Regions from separate parts of the Paraburkholderia sp. BL10I2N1 genome, predicted to be linked through region 1. Evidence: predicted binding sites of a transcription regulator. Region 1 holds the regulator's gene; each other region holds the start of a gene.
The links. Region 1 encodes HrcA, which represses chaperone genes, less so after heat shock. Its sites were predicted from a motif close to TTAGCACTCNNNNNNNNNGAGTGCTAA; they were not measured.
Positions count from the first base shown of each region.

Region 2: rpoH (RNA polymerase sigma factor RpoH) is a predicted target of HrcA. The motif match lies at 3,235-3,261, and genes of this name have one in related genera.
Region 3: groES (co-chaperone GroES) is a predicted target of HrcA. The motif match lies at 1,575-1,601, and genes of this name have one in related genera.

Region 1 covers NZ_SNWA01000001.1:792,444-799,111, forward strand. Annotated here, with positions in the region: gene dnaK (molecular chaperone DnaK) at 1-194, opposite strand, end outside; gene B0G77_RS03700 (thioredoxin family protein) at 349-894, opposite strand; gene grpE (nucleotide exchange factor GrpE) at 944-1,519, opposite strand; gene B0G77_RS03710 (hypothetical protein) at 1,531-1,749, opposite strand; gene B0G77_RS03715 (RNA-binding S4 domain-containing protein) at 2,004-2,411, opposite strand; gene hemH (ferrochelatase) at 2,467-3,540, opposite strand; gene hrcA (heat-inducible transcriptional repressor HrcA) at 3,697-4,716, opposite strand; gene B0G77_RS03730 (NAD kinase) at 4,997-5,902, shown strand; gene recN (DNA repair protein RecN) at 6,006-6,668, shown strand, end outside.
Region 2 covers NZ_SNWA01000001.1:1,792,009-1,798,676, reverse strand. Annotated here, with positions in the region: gene ybiB (DNA-binding protein YbiB) at 1-121, shown strand, start outside; gene leuA (2-isopropylmalate synthase) at 631-2,298, shown strand; gene B0G77_RS08400 (nuclear transport factor 2 family protein) at 2,409-2,795, opposite strand; partial or broken gene B0G77_RS08395 (acyloxyacyl hydrolase) at 2,845-3,094, opposite strand; gene rpoH (RNA polymerase sigma factor RpoH) at 3,312-4,247, shown strand; gene cydP (cytochrome oxidase putative small subunit CydP) at 4,563-4,823, shown strand; gene B0G77_RS08380 (cytochrome ubiquinol oxidase subunit I) at 4,813-6,405, shown strand; gene cydB (cytochrome d ubiquinol oxidase subunit II) at 6,440-6,668, shown strand, end outside.
Region 3 covers NZ_SNWA01000001.1:506,360-513,027, forward strand. Annotated here, with positions in the region: gene groL (chaperonin GroEL) at 1-1,167, opposite strand, end outside; gene groES (co-chaperone GroES) at 1,212-1,502, opposite strand; gene B0G77_RS02390 (hypothetical protein) at 2,316-2,540, shown strand; gene B0G77_RS45210 (hypothetical protein) at 2,633-2,755, opposite strand; partial or broken gene B0G77_RS44050 (helix-turn-helix domain-containing protein) at 2,874-2,951, shown strand; gene B0G77_RS02395 (transposase) at 2,999-4,006, shown strand; partial or broken gene B0G77_RS02400 (SDR family NAD(P)-dependent oxidoreductase) at 4,065-4,958, opposite strand; gene B0G77_RS02405 (SDR family oxidoreductase) at 5,005-5,748, opposite strand; gene B0G77_RS02410 (LysR family transcriptional regulator) at 5,887-6,668, shown strand, end outside.

The DNA.
Region 1 (6,668 bases):
GTGTTCCTCGGGTTCGTGACCGACTGACGCTTGGCGGGAGCGCCAACGAGAATCTCGTTGTCGTCCATGTAAGCGATGATCGACGGCGTCGTGCGGGCGCCTTCCGAGTTTTCGATCACCTTGACGGTATTACCTTCCATCAACGCCACGCACGAATTGGTAGTGCCGAGGTCGATGCCGATGATTTTGCCCATTTTTTCCTGATCTCCTGAACTTTGATCGCTGCAGGACGCGCGCTTTTGTCCGCTGGACCACAGCGCATCCCGCCTTCAATTCATACCTGCACTCAAAATAAGTGCATCCGCATTGTTTTCAAGACCCTCAACGCAATGCGGTCATTAAATATTTTCAATCGCCTGAACGGGTGGCCGTGGTTTCCGGCGAAACGGCGCCTTTCGGGGCACGATTTGCCACGCTGACGGTTGCAGCGGCGTCCGCCCGCCCGCTGCCGGGGGCTGAGCCGTCGACCGGACCGCTAGCGGTTGCCTCACCAATGGCCGCCCCACGGATGGCCGCCCCACGAATTTTCTCACGCGCTGCTGCCACGGCTGCTTCGAACTGCGCGAGACCATGCCGGCCCGTCGCCCGACCAAGCCGCTTGCCGCGGTGGAAGAAGTACCACGTGGGCACGCCATGCAGCACGAACCGGCGGCCCAACTCGCGGTGCTCGTAGACGTTGCTGTGAAACCATTTCAGACCAAGCGCGCGGATCGCATCCGGCTGGGCCAGCATCGCTTTCTTGGCGACCTCACAGTTGAAGCAGTCGAGACCCCAGAAGAAGACAACCGCGAGGTCGTCCCCGGCCGATGCAAGGCCTGCGTCGAACAATGCGGCGCTCAATTCCTGCATATCGAAGACGGCGAATGCCGTGGAGTCGACGGGAATATTGGCCATGGTCGTGACGTTTCTCGAAGCGGCGCGGAATGGCGGGTGACGAGGCCGCTTATTTGGGCGCCGCGACCGTCACCAGCGCCGGACGCAGCACGCGATCGGCGATCACGTAGCCCTTTTGCAGCACGGCGACGACGGTGTTCGGCTCCTGTTCGGCCGGAACCATCGAAATCGCCTGGTGACGATGCGGATCGAACTTCTCGCCGACTGGGTTCAATGCGACGACGCGGCCCTTCTCGAGCGCGCCGGTCAACTGGCGCAGCGTCAACTCGACGCCTTCGCGGACCTTCGCCAGATCGCCGGAGTTGTCGGCAAGCGCAGCCTCGAGGCTGTCGAGCACCGGCAGCAGATGTTCGGCAAAGCTTTCGATCGCGAACTTGTGCGCCTTCTTTACGTCTTCGTGCGCCCGGCGGCGCACGTTTTCCGTTTCGGCCTTTGCGCGCAGGAAGCTTTCCTGCAGTTCGCCGATCTTTGCCTGCGCTTCGGCCAGAGCGACCTCTGCGCCAGCCGGCGCCGCTTCAGGCGCAATGTCCTGTTGATCGACCGTGCCAGCTTCAGCGGCCGTGCGGCCGTTTTCGTCAGCAGGCGTGGCGTTCTGGCCAGTCGGATTCTCTTGCGTGTTTTCCATGTCGCTGAAAGTCATAAAAAAATAAAAACTGCAGCAGCGTCTTCCTGCTCACGCAGCGCTGAAACAGACGTTGCGAAAAAGCAACGAAGCCGCCGCTTACCGACGGTGCAGATGGGGTCCGGATCGAGGATTTCAAGCCGGTCTACCGATGTTTTCGCACCGCAACCGTGCGCCGAAACGGGCCGTAACAACGATGACGCAGCTGCCATCAGATTGAGATTGAGCAGCATCAACGAGTGACCTAAACTTCTCTTAAGCGTCCGAAAAGGCACGTTTACCCTAACGAAGCGTAATCTGCCTCACCACTCTGACAGATCGCTTTTTTCCTACCGGCAGACTTCGGGGAACACCGTGAAACTGATGTTTGCAATATCGGTGGTCGCCTTCGTGCTCATCGCGGGCACCACGACAATATGCCTGTCCGGCGCCGTGAACGAAAGCACGACCGAGTATGGTGGCGTGCACGCCACGATGGAACAACTGTTCAATCCCCACCTGAAAGTTTGTCGATAATGCGCCGGTCGCGCTTGGTCGGCCGCCCGTGCATGGCGGCCGCCGGTTCGCGATACGTCTTGCGCCGTTCCAGTTCAAGCAGGCGCTTTTCCCTACCCGCCGCCGTTTCCGCGTAAAGCGTCTGCGCGATGCTGGCCGGCCCGCGGACGTCGCAGATTCCCAGTACTTCCACCTGCCACACGATCCGTTCAATCTCGATTTCGACCGCGTCGCCGACGCGCACATCCTTCGAGGGCTTCACCGGCGCGCCCTCAATCCGCACGCGTCCTTTTTCGACGGCATCCGTCGCCAGCGAGCGCGTCTTGAAGAAGCGCGCGGCCCACAGCCATTTGTCGATGCGCAGGCGCGCACCCGGTTCGGTCGAGATTTTGTAATTCACTGAAGCACGTCCAATGTAAAGGACGCCAGGCGCCGCGACACCCTGCAATCGACACTCATGCGACCGCCGCCCCGTGCGCTGCGACCGGCTGCACCACCGGCCAGCCCTGCAGGTGCTGCGCGACGATCTCGCCGAGCGCGGCGATCCACGCCTGCGAAGCATTCACGCACGGAATCCGGTGAAACTCGCGGCCACCGGCATGCAGGAACTCGTCGCGAACTTCGATGCCGATTTCCTCGATGGTTTCGAGGCAGTCGGCGGTAAATCCGGGGCAAAAGACATCCGCACGGCGCACGCCTGCGGAACCCAGTTCCTTCAGGGTTGGCGCTGTGTAAGGCTGCAGCCATTCAGCACGGCCAAAACGCGACTGAAACGTAACGCGACACTCCACCGGCGTGAGACGCAGCGCATTCATCAGCAAGGCCGCAGTCTGCTGGCACTGCTCGTGGTACGGGTCCCCCAGATCGAGCGTGCGCTTCGGCACGCCATGGAAACTGAGAATCAGCTTGTCGCCCGCTGCGAAATCCGGGAGGCCGTGCGTTTGCCAATAATGGTGAACCTGCGCGGCCAGTGCGGCGATGTAGGCGGGATGATCGCAGTAGTGACGCACAGTCCGGATTTCCGGCTGGTTGCGCATGCGACCCAACGCGACAAATGCGTCGTCGAACGCAGTGGCTGTGGTCGACGATGAGTACTGCGGATACATCGGCATCAGCAGCACGCGCTCGGCGCCCGCGAGCTTCAACTGGTTCAGCATTGCCGGAACGCCCGGCGTGCCGTAGCGCATCGCGTAATCGACGATCACCTGATAGTCGTTCAACTGCAACAGGTGCCGCAACGCTTCCACCTGCTTCTCCGTATGCACGCGCAACGGCGAACCTTCCGGCATCCAGACAGCGGCGTATTTCTTCGCCGACGCGCGACCGCGAAACGGCAGGATCAACAGGCGCAGGATCACCTGCCAGATCACGGCCGGGATCTCGACCACGCGTGAATCGGACAGGAACTGCGCGAGGTAGCGCCGTACGGCACGTGGCGTCGGCGCATCGGGCGTACCGAGATTGATCAGCAGCACCGCGACACGATGTGACGTGGCGGACTGCGAAGGCCGCTCGAGGTCGAAACGCATAATCGATGGATTCTGGTGGCGTGCTGACTGAAACGGTTCAGATGGGACCCATTATAGCGGCGCGATGTCCCGCCGATACCTGGCCTTCCGGTCTATTGGCGCAGCGTGCGATGCCGCGCATCATAGACATGCAGGCACGAGCGGCGCGTCGGGTAGTTACTGCTGGCTGAGGGTCAAGGACAGAAGCCGCGCAGTGATATCGACGATCGGAATCACGCGGTTATAAGCCATTCGGGTCGGCCCGATCACGCCGAGCGTGCCGACTATCTTGCCGTTCACCTCATACGGTGCGGTCACGACGCTCATTTCCTCGATCGGCACGAGATTCGACTCGCCGCCGATGAAAATCTGCACGCCCTGCGCGTGACTCGACACGTCGAGCAACTGAAGGAGGCTGGTCTTTTGATCGAACACATCGAACAGTTTGCGCAGGCGCGCCATGTCCGACGAAAGATCGGCAACTTCGAGCAGGTTGCGCTCCCCGGAGATCAGCACCGTCTCGCCAGTGTCGGCTTCATCGGTACTCGCGGTGACGGCCGCGTGCATCAGCGCCGTCATGTCGCCGCGCAGTTCGTCGATTTCTTCGCGCAGGCGGCGGCGCACCTCGTCGAACGACAAGCCGGCGAAGTGCGCATTGATGTAGTTGGAGGCTTCGGTGAGCTGCGATGGCGAGAAGTCACGCTGCGTCGCCATCATGCGGTTCTGCACATCGCCTTCGGGCGTCACGATGATCAGCAGAATGCGCTTGTCGGACAGGCGCATGAACTCGATCTGCTTGAAAACGTGGCTGCGCCGCGGCGTCAGTACCACGCCAGCAAACTGGGACAAATTGGACAGCACGCTCGCCGCAGCTGCGACAATTTTCTGTGGCTCGCCGACCTGCAACGTCGTTTTGACGGTGCGCATGACGGCTTCCTCGTCGGCGGCGGACTCGACGGTCAGCATGGTATCGACAAACAGGCGATACCCGCGCGGCGTCGGAATTCTTCCCGCCGACGTATGCGGGCTGATCACGAGCCCCAGGTCCTCGAGGTCGGACATCACGTTGCGGATCGTCGCCGGGCTCAGTTCGAGGCCCGAGTACCGGGACAGCGTGCGCGAGCCGACCGGCTGACCTTCAGCGATATAGCGCTCGATCAGCGTTTTGAGGAGGGTTTGTGCGCGAGGATCTAGCATGAAGGAAAATTTTAGCGCAATGCCTGCGCGACAGCGAGCAATAACGGGAAGCTTCAGGACCATCGTGCGGCCGCGCGGCGCGTTGCGCCGGCTGCGACACGAAGTCCCGACCATCAACCTGTCACCAGCTTCTATCATTCTAACGACAACCTGCCCGGGCCGGGCAAGCGCACTCCGCCCAGCCAGCGTCCGAAGCAGGGCCCGGCGTGGCACGGCTCACCGCGCCCCGGGTGCAATGTGAAAAGTTCATTTCGAAGCATACCTATGGTGTAATGCCGGCATGCAAGTTACCAGCCAGTTCAGGACCGTTGCGCTCGTTGGGCGCAGCAACACGCCCGGCATCAGCGAGCCGCTGGCGGCGCTCGCCTCGTGCATTGCAAAGCGCGGGTTCGACGTCGTGTTCGAAGCGGACACCGCCCAGGAAATCGGCGTGACCGACTATCCGGCGCTAACCCCGGCGGAAATCGGCGCGCGCGCCGACGTGGCTGTCGTGCTCGGCGGTGACGGCACCATGCTGGGCATGGGGCGACAACTCGCGCCATACCGCACGCCGGTCATCGGCATCAACCACGGACGCCTCGGCTTCATTACCGATATTCCGATTTCCGATATGCAAGAAATCGTCCCGCAGATGCTCACGGGCAGCTTCGAACGGGAAGAACGGACGCTGCTCGAGGCGCGCATCATGCGCAACGGCGAACCGATCTACCACGCGCTTGCGTTCAACGACGTCGTCGTCAACCGTAGTGGCTTTTCGGGGATGGCGGAACTGCGTGTGTATGTCGACGGGCGCTTCATGTACAACCAGCGCTCGGACGGCCTGATCGTCGCCACGCCAACCGGCTCGACGGCCTACGCGCTGTCGTCGTCGGGGCCGATCCTGCATCCGCAGTTGCAGGGCATCGTGCTGGTGCCCATCGCGCCGCATGCGCTGTCGAACCGGCCGATCGTGTTGCCTGACGACTGCAAGGTCGGCATCCAGATCGTCTCCGGGCGGGATGTGAACGTGAATTTCGACATGCAGTCGTTCACCGCGCTTGAACTGAACGACACTATCGATGTGCGCCGCTCGCGCCATACGGTGCCCTTCCTGCATCCGGTCGGCTACAGTTACTACGCGACGCTTCGCAAGAAGCTGCACTGGAATGAACATCCCTCGCTCGAAGACGACCCCGAGCCTGAGTGAGCGGACTGCCTTCATTGCCCTGACTACCCAGACAAGCGCGACTGACTCGACCGACGCGACCGTTTCGAATTCGCCAGCAAAACAGCCAACCAGACCAAACTCCATGCTTCGCCATCTCTCGATACGCGACTTCGTCATTGTCGCCGCGCTCGATCTTGAATTCGAAAGCGGCTTTACGGTCTTTTCCGGTGAAACGGGCGCCGGCAAATCGATCCTGATCGACGCACTCGCCCTTGCGCTAGGCGCGCGCGCCGACGCAAGCGTCGTGCGCACCGGCGAGAGCCGCGCCGACATTACCGCGGAATTCGCGACGCACGCCGAGGTCGAGCGCTGGCTCGACGAGCAGGCGCTCGGCACCGACGCCGACGACCCGCACGGCAGCACGGTCATGCTGCGCCGGGTGATCGACGCCAACGGCCGCTCCCGCGCGTTCATCAACGGTACGCCGGCCACACTGGCGCAACTGCGCGAAGTGGGCGAAATGCTCGTCGACATTCACGGGCAGCACGCGCACCAGTTGCTGATGCGGCCCGACGCGCAGCGCGAACTGTTCGACACACACGCGGGCCTGCTCGAGACGGCCGCTTCGGTGACACGTGCCTGGCGTAACTGGCGCGAGGCTGCACAAGCCGTCGAAACAGCGCAGACGCGGGACCGCGAACTGCAACTCGAACGCGAGCGTCTCGCATGGCAGTTGACCGAACTCGACAAACTCGCGCCGCAACCCGGCGAATGGGAAGAAATCAACGCAGAGCATCGCAAGCTG
Region 2 (6,668 bases), 1.0 Mb from region 1:
ACGCGACGCCGCCACGACGGCTGCCTGGATCGACGCAGTCCTGTGCGGCGACGCGCCTGTGCCGTCGGCAATCGCGCGACAGGTGGAACTGATCGTCGATATCGCCAGACGCGCCGCCTGACGCGGTTGCGCGGCCGGTTCGGGGAATCTGGCGCTGCCCCGACGTGGGCTCGCCGCCAGATCGCCGGTTGACACATCCCGCCGCACTGGCATACATTCTGCCGATGCGCTCCTTTCCGAACACCCTCCGAATTACCTTCGGCCGCCTACCGCGGCCCCTATCGCTACGTCTAGCGTAAGTCAGACGTAGCGCCGCGCATCGGCAATTCGCGCGGTCCTCAGAGCAGTTCCGGCAGTTCCAGCTTCACCCCAACCCCGTAGTTCCCTTCACAACCTGTAAGTCGTCTGTGTTCGTCCGTTTACCGTTCGGACGAATCGCGAGGGTCAAAATGCACGTCGCATGGGCACAAGCCATGATCGTCACCAGCGTCATCATCGCCATGACGTTCTTCGTTCGCGCCCGTTCGTTGCTACCGCTAGCCCCCGGCTGGCGGACCGTGCATCTGTGGCAACCCGCCAGCCGCTCGACGCCACATCCATTCGCACACGACAAAACGAACGAGGCTCACCATGTTGCACAACCCTGCTGAAAAATATCGCCCCTTCCCCGCAGTCCGGCTGACCGGCCGAAAATGGCCGGGTCGCACGATCGAACGCGCGCCTGTCTGGATGAGCACCGATCTGCGCGACGGCAACCAGTCGTTGATCGAACCGATGAGCATCGAGCAGAAGCTCGAATTCTTCGAGACACTGGTGGCCATCGGCTTCAAGGAAATCGAAGTCGGCTTTCCGTCGGCTTCGCAGACCGACTTCGATTTCGTTCGTCGCCTGATCGGCGAAAAGCGCATTCCCGACGACGTCACGATCGAGGTGCTCGTACAGTCGCGCGAAGAGCTGATCGCCCGCACCTTCGAGGCACTCGAAGGCGTGCCGCGCGCGATCGTGCACCTGTACAACGCGATTTGCCCGTCGTTCCGCAAGATCGTGTTCAACCAGTCGAAGGATGAGGTAAAGGCGCTGGCCGTGGCGGGCACGCGGATCATCCGCGAATACGCCGACGCACGCCCGCAGACGCACTGGATCTACCAGTATTCGCCGGAAACTTTCAGCATGACCGAGCTGACCTTCGCCCGCGAAGTGTGCGACGCGGTCGCCCAAACCTGGCGCCCGACGCGCGATCACAAAATGATCATCAATCTGCCGGCCACGGTCGAAGCCGCGACGCCGAACGTGTTCGCCGACCAGATCGAATGGATGGACCGCAACCTCGGCTACCGCGACAGCATCGTGCTGTCGATCCATCCGCATAACGACCGCGGCACCGCCGTGGCCGCCGCAGAACTCGCGCTGATGGCCGGCGCGGACCGCGTCGAAGGGTGTCTCTTCGGCAACGGCGAGCGCACCGGAAACGTCGACCTCGTCACGCTCGCGATGAATCTCTATACGCAGGGCGTCGATCCGGGCCTCGATTTCTCCGATATCGACGCGGTGCGTCGTGTCGTCGAGCGCTGCAACCAGATTCCGGTGCATCCGCGTCACCCCTACGCGGGCGACCTGGTGTTCACCGCCTTCTCGGGCTCGCATCAGGATGCGATCCGCAAAGGCTTCGCGCAGCTGTCGCCGGACGCGGTCTGGGAAGTGCCGTACCTGCCCGTCGATCCGGCCGATCTTGGCCGCAGCTACGACGCCGTGATCCGCGTGAACAGCCAGTCCGGCAAGGGCGGCGCGACGTATCTTCTCGAGCGCGGCATGGGCTTCACGCCGCCGCGCCGCGTGCAGATCGAGTTCAGTCATGCGGTGCAGGCAGTCGCGGATCAATCCGGCGAAGAAGTGACAGGCGACGCCGTCTGCGCTCTTTTCGCCCGCGAGTACTTCGAGACCGACGGCCCCGCAGTGCGCGTCAACAAAACCACCGTGCGCTGGGAAAACCGCGAGTTGAAAGTGCCGGAACCGGACGAAACGCACACTGAAGGCCACGAGGCAGGCGAAGACCACGCGCGTGCAGCCGCGCACGCCGTGGCTACCGCGGCCCGACATCCGGTCGAGATCACGTCATACGAATGCCTGCGCACCGCGGACGGCCGCACGGCGGTGTTCGTCGGCTGCCGAGTCGGCGAGCGGCCCGTTCGTTATGGCGTAGGGGTCAGTGAGGATGTCGCGACGGCGGCCGTCGATGCGCTCGTAAGTGGTGTCAATCGCGCGGTCTGGAAGCCGGTGGAGCGGCGCGCCGCCGCATAGAGGTCAGGAGAACCGCCGGCAGGCGATCGCTTTAACGCCAGCGTCGAAACATGACGCCGACGTGCACAGCCCGCTCACGAGGCGGACTGGCGAGCCCCGAAACCATCGGGTCACTCGAGCGCGCAACGCGTCGCCTGCCATGCGATCAGCCGCCACTGCCCGGCTTCCTGGGTCTGAACCGCCGTGTAGGCGATCGGAAAGAGCAGTGCGCCATTGTTCGCTTCCATCTCGATCAGCGCGCGGCCCGTGACCACGCAGGTTTCGCTTCCCACCGTCAGCACTTCCTGGGACTGGATCTCGATCTGCCGGTAACGACGACGCCCGGCCGTAATCGCGTCGATGAACTGCTGCTTCGACTCACGCTTGCCGTTCGTATGAACGTAGATCACGCTGTCCGACAGCAACGCGTCGAGCAGTTCTCCGTTTCCGTCGACCATCGCGCGAAAGCGGTCACGCTCCAGTCCCCGAATCGCCTCGATCACTTTTGCTGCCGCCATCGCTCAGCCCCTTTGCATCGCAGGGCACCGCTGCCGGCAGCCCCGATCATCAGAAGTTGTATTGCAGATATAGCTGGCTGAAATTTATACCAGGATTCGGCTCTTTGATACCGCCGTTCGATACATGCTGAAACCGGAGGCCCGCAAGGTACTGCTGGCGACAGCCGAACTGCGCCCCCGATGCCGACCATGTTGGCGAACTGGAATGCCGTCGACATCCTGTGCGATTCGGAGATGGCCGTACTCGTCAGCAGTTGCACACCGGCCCCTGCCTCGACGAACGGCCGGACCGTGCCGGAGTCATCCAGCCCTTCCAGGCGACGGCACCCAGTAAAGTGTGCGGGGGGCAGCAGGGTTTGTAGAGTTAGCCTACAAAACTATTAGAGGTGACGTTCCAATAGTTTTTACGGAACTTCGATGACCCTACCGCTTCTAAGTATTAGCAGTCTCCTTACCGGAGTGCTAACATCCACCGAGAAGTCGTTTCTGGCTTCCTGTTTCTGAGGAGTTTTATACGTGAGCAACGCATTGACCCTTCCGAGTACTCTGAGCCCGTCGTCGGCTAAGGCCGCTCCGGCAGGTGCACTGGCGCTCGCGCATTTTTCGCTGCTGCCCGGCCAGTTGGGCAATATCGACGCCTACATCCAGGCCGTTAACCGGATTCCGATGCTGACGCCGGCGGAAGAACGCCAGTTCGCCACTGAATTCCGCGAGCAGAACAATCTCGAGTCTGCGCGCCGTCTTGTCCTGTCGCATCTGCGCCTCGTCGTATCGATCGCGCGCAACTACCTCGGCTACGGCCTGCCGCATGCAGACCTGATCCAGGAAGGCAATATCGGTCTGATGAAGGCCGTGAAGCGCTTCGATCCGACGCAGAACGTGCGTCTCGTGTCATATGCGATGCACTGGATCAAGGCTGAGATTCACGAGTACATCCTGCGCAACTGGCGCATGGTGAAGGTCGCGACAACCAAGGCGCAGCGCAAGCTGTTCTTCAACCTGCGCAGCCACAAGCAAGGCTTCCAGGCATTTACGCCTGAGGAAATCGAAGGTCTTGCCAACGAGCTGAACGTCAAGCGCGAAGAAGTGGCCGAAATGGAAACGCGTCTGTCGGGCGGCGATATCGCGCTGGAGGGCCAGGTCGAGGATGGCGAAGAGGCTTACTCGCCGATCGCGTGGCTCGCCGATTCGCACAATGAGCCGACAGCCGTACTCGCCGCACGTCAGCGCGACAGGCTGCAAAGCGACGGCATCGCCAGCGCGCTCGAATCGCTCGACGCGCGTAGCCGCCGCATCATCGAGGCACGCTGGCTGCAGGTCGAGGACGACGGTTCGGGTGGCTCGACGCTGCACGAACTGGCCGACGAGTTCGGTGTATCGGCAGAACGCATCCGCCAGATCGAGGCGAGCGCAATGAAGAAAATGCGTAGTGCGTTGAACGAGTACGCATAACAGGCAATCCCGCTGCTGCCGGCCCGTCCGGTGCAGCAAGCAGGCACCCGGGCCCTGCGATCGAAAGATCGCAGGGCTTTTTTGTTGGCATCGCGTTCTGTTTGCGGGTCGTTTCCGATTCGCCTGAATGCCTTTTTGTTGACGTAGAGCAAACCCCGCGGTGATACTGGTTTCGCGGGTTCCTCCTCGCGACCCTATGCCGCAGCGCCGAACTCACGCGCGGACTATCCCGCTCCTAGAATTCCGTTATGCATTCGCCTGGCTGCATCGAGCGGCCCGACCGGTGTCCCTCACATGGAGCCGTATCGAACGATCATGACCATAACGTTGAACCACAGGAGTCCCTCCCCCCGGCGCCTGCGCGCGCGCTGCGCCGCGTGGGCGCGCGGCCCGACCTTTGCACGCGACATCGTCATCGTGCTCGCGATCAAGTTCGCGCTGCTGATGATCATCAAATACGCATTCTTCAATCATCCGCAGGCGGATCACATGTCGATGCCGCCCGCGCAAGTTGCGCAGGCGCTGTTCGCCATCCCTGCCTCGCATCCGTCCCAAGGTGATCCGCATGCCCGCTAGCGAAGTCGTCGATCTCTCGCGCCTACAGTTCGCCGTCACGGCGCTCTATCACTTCCTTTTCGTCCCCTTGACGCTCGGCCTGTCGTGGCTGCTCGTCATCATGGAGTCGGTCTACGTCATGACCGGCAAACAGATCTACAAGGACATGACCCAGTTCTGGGGCAAGCTCTTCGGGATCAATTTCGCGATGGGCGTCGCAACCGGTCTCACGCTCGAATTCCAGTTCGGCACCAACTGGTCGTACTACTCACACTACGTCGGCGATATCTTCGGCGTGCCGTTAGCCGTCGAAGGGCTGATGGCATTCTTTCTCGAATCGACCTTCGTCGGGCTGTTCTTCTTCGGTTGGAAGCGTTTGTCGAAGGTGCAGCATCTGATCGTCACCTTTTGCGTCGCACTGGGTTCGAACCTCTCGGCGCTGTGGATCCTCGTCGCGAACGGCTGGATGAACAATCCCGTTGGCGCTGAGTTCAACTACGAAACAATGCGCATGGAACTCACCAGCATCTTTGCGGTGTTGTTCAACCCGGTCGCGCAGGTGAAGTTCGTGCACACCGTGTCAGCAGGCTATGTGACGGCGGCGATGTTCGTGCTCGGCGTGTCGTCGTGGTATCTGCTGAAGCGTCGCGATACCGAATTTGCACTGCGTTCGTTTGCGATCGCCGCGGGTTTTGGTCTCGCGTCGACGCTGTGCGTGATTGTGCTTGGCGACGAATCCGGCTATCGCACCGGTGAAGTGCAGCAGGTCAAACTCGCGGCAATCGAATCGGAATGGGAGACCGCTCCTGCGCCCGCACCATTCACCATCTTTGGCATTCCCAACCAGCAGGAAGAGCGCACCGACTATGCGATCCGCGTTCCCTACGCGCTCGGCATCATCGCGACCCGCTCGCTCGACGAACCGGTCGTAGGGCTCAGAGACCTGATGGTGCTCAACGAGGCGCGCATCAAGAACGGCATGATTGCGTATAGCGCGCTGCAAAAACTCAGGGAAAACGACGCTACCGACGAAGACCGCGCAGCCTTCGCTGCGCACAAGGACGATCTTGGCTACGGCTTGCTGCTCAAGCAGTTCACGGCGAACGTCACTGACGCGACACCGCAACAGATTGCCCTGGCAGCGAAGAGGACCATTCCGCCAGTCCTGCCGTTGTTCTTCTCGTTTCGCCTGATGGTAGGTCTCGGCCTGCTGTTCCTCGCGACCTTCGTGCTTGCGTTCTGGTTCTGCGCGCAACGCACCTTGCTGCTCGACAAGCGCCGCTGGTTCCTGCGCTGGGCCGTGTGGGCGATTCCCCTGCCGTGGATCGCAGCTGAATTCGGCTGGATCGTCGCTGAAATGGGCCGCCAGCCGTGGAGCATCGCCGGCATCCTGCCGACCACGCTGGCTGCATCGAGCCTTGAGCCGGGCGACCTGTACCTGAGCCTTGCCGGTTTCGTGGTGTTCTACACCGGGCTCTTCGTCATCGAAATCATGCTGATGTTCAAGTACGCGCGCCTCGGACCGTCGTCGCTTCATACCGGACGCTATCACCACGAGCAGGATGCGCGCGCCGCGGCGCTGCCTGCCAATACGGTCGCGTGAGCCGCAACCAGTCTCCTTTACGGGAAAGAACACTATGGACTACGCAACGCTCAAGGTGATCTGGTGGGTGCTGATCGGCACCCTGATGATCGGCTTCGCGCTCACCGATGGCTTCGACATGGGCGCCTGCATCCTGTTGCCCTTCATCGGCAAGAGCGACGAAGAACGACGCATCATCGTCAATACGGTCGGCGCGACGTGGGAAGGCAACCAGGTCTGGTTCGTGACGGCAGGCGGTGCGATGTTTGCAGCATGGCCGCTCG
Region 3 (6,668 bases), 290 kb from region 1:
CATTTCGATTTCGGTCGCAGCGCCGACCTTGATCACTGCAACGCCGCCAGCCAGCTTGGCCACGCGCTCCTGCAGCTTTTCACGGTCGTAGTCCGACGTTGCTTCTTCGATCTGGGTGCGCACCTGCTTCACACGCGCTTCGATAGTCGCAGCTTCGCCAGCGCCGTCGATGATCGTCGTGTTTTCCTTGCCCACTTCGATACGCTTCGCTTGACCCAGTTCGGCCAGCGTTGCCTTTTCGAGCGTCAGGCCGGTTTCTTCAGCGATGACCTGGCCACCCGTCAGGATAGCGATGTCTTCGAGCATGGCCTTGCGACGGTCGCCGAAGCCAGGAGCCTTGACAGCAACGGTCTTCAGGATGCCGCGGATGTTGTTGACTACCAGCGTAGCCAGCGCTTCGCCTTCGACGTCTTCAGCGATGATCAGCAGCGGACGGCCAGCCTTTGCGACTTGCTCGAGCACCGGCAGCAGATCACGGATGTTCGACACCTTCTTGTCGTGCAGCAGCACGAACGGGTTTTCGAGCACAGCAACCTGCTTGTCCGGGTTGTTGATGAAGTACGGCGACAGGTAGCCGCGGTCGAACTGCATACCTTCGACGACGTCGAGTTCATCTTGCAGCGACTTGCCGTCTTCAACGGTGATGACGCCTTCCTTGCCGACCTTGTCCATCGCTTCAGCGATGCGGTCACCGATCGACGAATCGCTGTTCGCGGAGATCGCGCCAACCTGGGCGATTTCCTTGTTCGTCGTGCACGGCTTGCTGATCTTGCGCAGTTCTTCGATGGCTGCGGTGACAGCCTTGTCGATGCCGCGCTTCAGGTCCATCGGGTTCATGCCCGATGCGACGTACTTCATGCCTTCGCGGACGATCGACTGTGCGAGGACCGTTGCGGTCGTCGTGCCGTCGCCTGCGTTGTCGCTGGTCTTGGAAGCGACTTCCTTGACCATTTGTGCGCCCATGTTCTGGAGCTTGTCTTTCAGCTCGATTTCCTTCGCGACCGACACACCGTCCTTGGTGACCGTCGGGCCGCCGAAGCTGCGCTCGAGCACCACGTTGCGGCCCTTCGGACCCAGCGTGACCTTCACAGCGTTCGCGAGGATGTTCACGCCTTCAACCATCTTGGCACGGGCGGAATCACCGAATACGACGTCTTTAGCTGCCATCTTCTAACTCCTTGAATTCTCTGGGATATAACCGGGGCGGCGAATTACTTCTGCACCACGGCCATGATGTCTTCTTCGCGCATCACGAGCAGTTCGTTGCCGTCGACCTTGACGGTCTGGCCAGCGTACTTACCGAACAGGACGCGATCGCCGACCTTCACGTCGAGGGCGATCTGGGCACCCTTGTCGTCACGCTTGCCCGGGCCGACAGCAAGGATTTCGCCTTGATCCGGCTTTTCCGCTGCGGCTTCGGGGATCACGATGCCCGACGCGGTCTTGGTTTCTTGATCCAGACGCTTGACGATCACGCGATCATGCAAAGGACGAAGGTTCATACATACTCCTCTCTTGATTGAGACTGAAGAACGCTGAGAAAACCCGGCTGGCGTGGCCAACCGGAAATGTTGTTAGCACTCTCGTGCAGTGAGTGCTAATTATATGGACGGGTGGTGACAAATTCAAGAAGCGGTGCAATGAGTCTCGTCGAGATTCACTTAGCGGTGAACCTTGATCGTCAACGCTCAGACTTCGCGCCGAAGTAAAGGTCGCCAAAATATGCATTTTTCACTTTAAAATCATATATTTAGATTTTACACCGACACCCCTTTGGATCCCAGTCTGGACGATCTGCCGCCCCACATCCTGGATGCGGCGCACGACGCAACCGGTGCCGAAGTTCGCCATACCAGGGAAATCCCCATCGTTGCGATTGACCGGGAATGCTCGCGGACGCGCGTCCTTCCGGTGAGTGCCAGTCACCGCACCACCCAGGGATTGCGCGAAGCGCGGGCTGTGGTCTGACTCCCGGCCGGTGGCGGCGCGCGGGCGGGAATCCCGGATCTGACGCGAAGCGGCGGGACAGTTCGTCATCGTCGATGCCCCTGGTCCGAGGCGCACTCTATAACAAAATTTGACAGTTTCGCCATTTACGAGATGTTATTGTCGATCACGACGGCGCGCGCTAGAGCTGCCATCAGCGCAACGCATCGCGTCAAGCTCGCACCTTCGGCAAGCGACGCGCACTAGCGGTTGCTCTGACAGAAGCAACAGCGTCGCCGTCAGGAAATGCCAATGGAGTCTGCAACCGCAGTGCTCTTCGATCTTCGTGAAGCAGTTCGCATTCACGCTCAACATATACGGTGATTGTCATGGGAATTCTGGATACGGTAGGTGAGATCGCAGGTGCGGTTGCGGCAGTCGAAGCAACGGAGAAGGTCGATCCAGATGCTTCGCTCCTGACGAAAGGCCTTGCAGCGGTTGCCGGATTTAAAGGCGCTGGTGCGCTCGAATCGCTGGTAGAAAAGAAAGAGGACGAAAAGAAAGAAGAAGAAAGCGGCGCGCAAGATACGGACGATGCCACGCCCCAAGCCTGACTTTTAATCGACCCCGGGCTGGTCGCCTGTCAAGCGACTGGCCCCTGACATCGCTTCGTCGGAAGCGCCCCCCTTTTGCCCCCGTTTGCCGCTCAATGATCCGCCGCGGTCGCCGCGAATATCGTCGCGTAGTACGCGCGGCGCTGCTGCAAATGCGAACCGAACGCGAAGCCGCGGGCCAGCATGTCGTCCATGTCTGCGCGGGCGATCTTCATCAGTGTCTCAGAGAAACCTCGGCTTTCAGGCTGCCTTCAGGCCGGGGAGGTAAGGAGACGGTTTTGACGTTGCTTCCGTGCTCCAATTAACGCACATATCCATGGTATTGTGTGAAGAATGGACATCAAGCGTGCATACCGATTCCGGTTCTATCCGACGCCCGGGCAGGCAGTGATTCTTGCCCGGACGTTTGGATGCGCGCGCTTCGCCTATAACCACATGCTCCGGCAACGCACCGATGCGTGGTATGGGCGACAGGAACGCATGGGTTATCACGAGACCTCCGCGGCGTTGACGGCGCTCAAAAAGACCGAAGAGCACGCCTGGCTGAACGAAGTGAGTTCGGTTCCGGTGCAGCAGGCGCTTCGGCACCTGCAAACCGCGTTCGCCAACTTTTCGCCAGGCGTGCGAAGTACCCCACTTTCAGGCGCAAGGATGGCCCGCAGTCGGCCGAATACACCACGAGCGCTTTCAGGTGGGACGGCGCCGCGCTCAGGCTGGCGAAGATGGATGCGCCGCTCGCGATCCGCTGGTCACGCACGATCCCCAGGGGCGCGAAGGTAACGACGGTCACCGTGTCGAAGGACACGGCGGGCCGATACCACGTCTCAATGCTTTGCGACGAAGTGGTGAGCGCGCGCCCGGTCGCCGCAGGAAAGATCGGCGTCGACCTGGGGCTTACCCATTTCGCCATTCTGTCGACGGGCGAGAAGATTGCTGCGCCGAATGTGTTCCGCAAGAACGAGGAGAAACTCGCGAAGCTGCAACGGCGCCTCGCGAAGAAGCAAAAGGGCTCGGCCAATCGCAGGAAGGCGAAGCTCAAAGTCGCACGCATGCATGCCAGGACGGCAGACGCCCGCAGGGACTTCCTGCACAAACTTTCGACCCGGTTGATCAACGAAAACCAGGTGATCGCCATCGAAAGCCCGTCCGTCAGGAACATGCAGAAGAACCGTTGCCTGTCGAAGTCGATCAGCGATGCGAGCTGGTCCGAGTTCACACGGCAACTGGAGTACAAGGCGCGGTGGTATGGGCGCACGCTGATCGGTATCGACCGCTGGTATCCATCCAGCAAGCGATGCAGCGATTGCGGGCATACCGTGGCCAGGATGCCGCTGAATATGCGCGAATGGACGTGCCCTGAATGCGGAGCAGTCCACGATCGCGACGTCAACGCTGCGCGTAATGTTCTGGCCGCCGGACTGGCGGTGTCAGCCCATGGAGAAAGCGTAAGTCCCATGTCTCTTTGAGATGATGTTGGGTTGCATTCTTTGAAGTGGGAATCCCCTTCCTTCAGGTAGGGGAGTGTCAACACGCTCTTACGTTCGCTTCGAGCAGATCGCCCATCCCGATCCGCTTCGCGAACTCGATCCGCACGCGCTCCGAGACTCAAGTACTTCCTTCGCGCCATCGCCGACGACGTCGATCACCGAGCGCATCGGGCGCATGCCTTTTTGCAGTCCGACGATGCGCACCACTTCGTCCGCCACCGCTTTCGGGTCCACGTCGGGCGGAGTCAGCGCCGTCAGACGCGCGCCGATCTGGTCCATTACCCCGTCGTAGCGCGAATAGGCTTCGGCGGTCGCCGTATCGGCGGGCTTGCCGGCGCTCGGGAAGTGGTCGGTGCCGCTCGTGAAGGCGCCCGGCACGACAATCGACGTCTCTACGCCAAAGCGCGCCAGTTCGTACGACAACGTCACGGCCAGCGAATCCATCGCCGCCTTGGCCGCACCATACGGGCCCATGAACGGAGGGAAGCCGCCCCTGGTCGTCGTGCTGCTGATCCACAGCACGAGGCCCGACTCCTGCTGGCGCATGTAGGGCAGCACCGCGCGGTTCACGCGTTGCGCGCCGAACAGATTGGTGTCGAACACCTTCACCATCTCTTCAGGCGCGAACGCTTCGGACGGACCGACAACAAGGTCCCGCGTTCTGCATCACGACGTCGATGCGGCCTTGTTCACGCACGATCGTCGCAGAGGCGGCGTCCGCGGATGCCTGCGAAAGGACATCGAGTTCAAGCGGATACAACTGGATGTCCTTTTGCGCGGCGAGTGCGCGAAGGTCGTCGGCGCGCGCCTTGTTGCGGTCTTCGACATCGCGCATCGTCGCGTAGACGATGTGCCCGGCTTCGGCGAGCGCCTGCGCGCTCAACCTGCCGATGCCCGTACCCGCGCCAGTGACCAGGACGACTGATTTCACGTTGGTTCTCCGATTTCCTGAAGTTGGTTTGATCGAGCGTTTCGGTTTAGGCCACGCCGCCATTCGCACGCAGGATCTGACCGTTGACCCAGCCCGCGTCAGCGCCGACGAGGAACGACACCACCGATGCGATGTCTTCCGGCTGGCCGAGGCGTTGCAGCGGCGGCATCTTCGCGAACGTCTGGATCTGCTCTTCGGTCTTGCCGTCGAGGAACAGTGACGTCGCAATCGGTCCCGGCGCGACGGCGTTCACGGTGATATTGCGGCCACGCAATTCCTTCGCGAAGACGTACGTGAATGCTTCGACGGCTGCCTTGGTCGCGTTGTAGACCGCGTAGCCCGGCATGTTCAGCGCGAGGGTCGTGCTCGAAAAATTCACGATGCGACCGCCTTCGTTCATCCGTGCGGCTGCTTCGCGCAGCGTGTTGAAGGTGCCACGGACGTTGATTTCGAAGGCCTGGTCGTACAGCGCATCCGATGTATCGGCGAGCGGCACCGTCTTCAGCACGCCGGCGTTGTTCACCAGCACGTCGACCTTGCCGAGTTGCTGTTCGGTGGCCTCGAACATGGCGCGCACTTCGTCGGCGTTCGCGACGTCGGCCTTCACGGCAATGGCCTTCGCGCCTTGCGCCGTGAGTTCGGTGACGAGCGCATCGGCTTCCTTCGAGCTCGAAGCGTAGTTGATGGCCACCGCGAAACCATCGTTGGCAAGACGCTGCGCAACCGCTGCGCCGATGCCGCGCGACGCGCCGGTGACGATGGCTACCTGGCTGTTCTTGATCGTGTTCATGATTCGCTCCGTTTCAGTGGGTCATTGAAGTGGTGAGTGGGTGAAACGAATAGTGGATCATTCGAACCAAAAGATAATTGCAATCAAACTGTTATCATCGTTCCATTCACTTTAACAATCCGTCTACGCGAGTGTCTTATGGACCGTTTCCAGGAAATGCAGGTTTTTATCCGCATTGCTGAGCGCAGCAGTTTCACGCGCGCCGCCGACGACCTGCTGATCCCACGCGCCACCGTCACCAACCTGCTCAAACGCATGGAGGAACGGCTCGGCACGCGGCTCATCGAGCGCACGACGCGCACCGTGCGCCTCACCCACGACGGCGAGGCGTTCTATCGCCGCTGTGTGCGGCTCGTGGCCGACATGGAAGAAGCCGAAGGCGCATTTCGCAACGTGGCGCCCAAGGGATTGCTACGCGTGAACGTGCAGGGAACGCTCGCGAAACACTTTGTCGTGCCGGCGTTGCCAGACTTCCTCACACAGTTTCCGGACATCGAACTGCATATCGGCGAGGACGACCGGCTGGTCGATCTGGTGCGCGAGGGAATCGATTGCGTCCTGCGGGCCGGGACGCTGCAGGATTCGTCGATGGTCGGGCGGCGCGTCGCGTTGATGGAACAGGTCACCGTCGCGAGCCCCGTCTATCTCGCGCGATTCGGCGAGCCGGCCATGCTGGAGGCGCTGGAAGGACATCGCGCGGTGAACTACATCGCGAGCGGCTCGGGACGCACCTTGCCGCTGGAATTTACCGTCGATGGCGAAGTCATCGAGATGCAGCTTCGCTCTGTCGTCTCGGTCACGGGGGCGGACCTGTACACGGGCGCCGCCGTTGCAGGCCTCGGCATGGTTCAGGTGCCGCGATACCGGGTATCCGGCGAGCTATCCACCGGGAAACTGAAGATTGTGCTCCGCGACTTCCC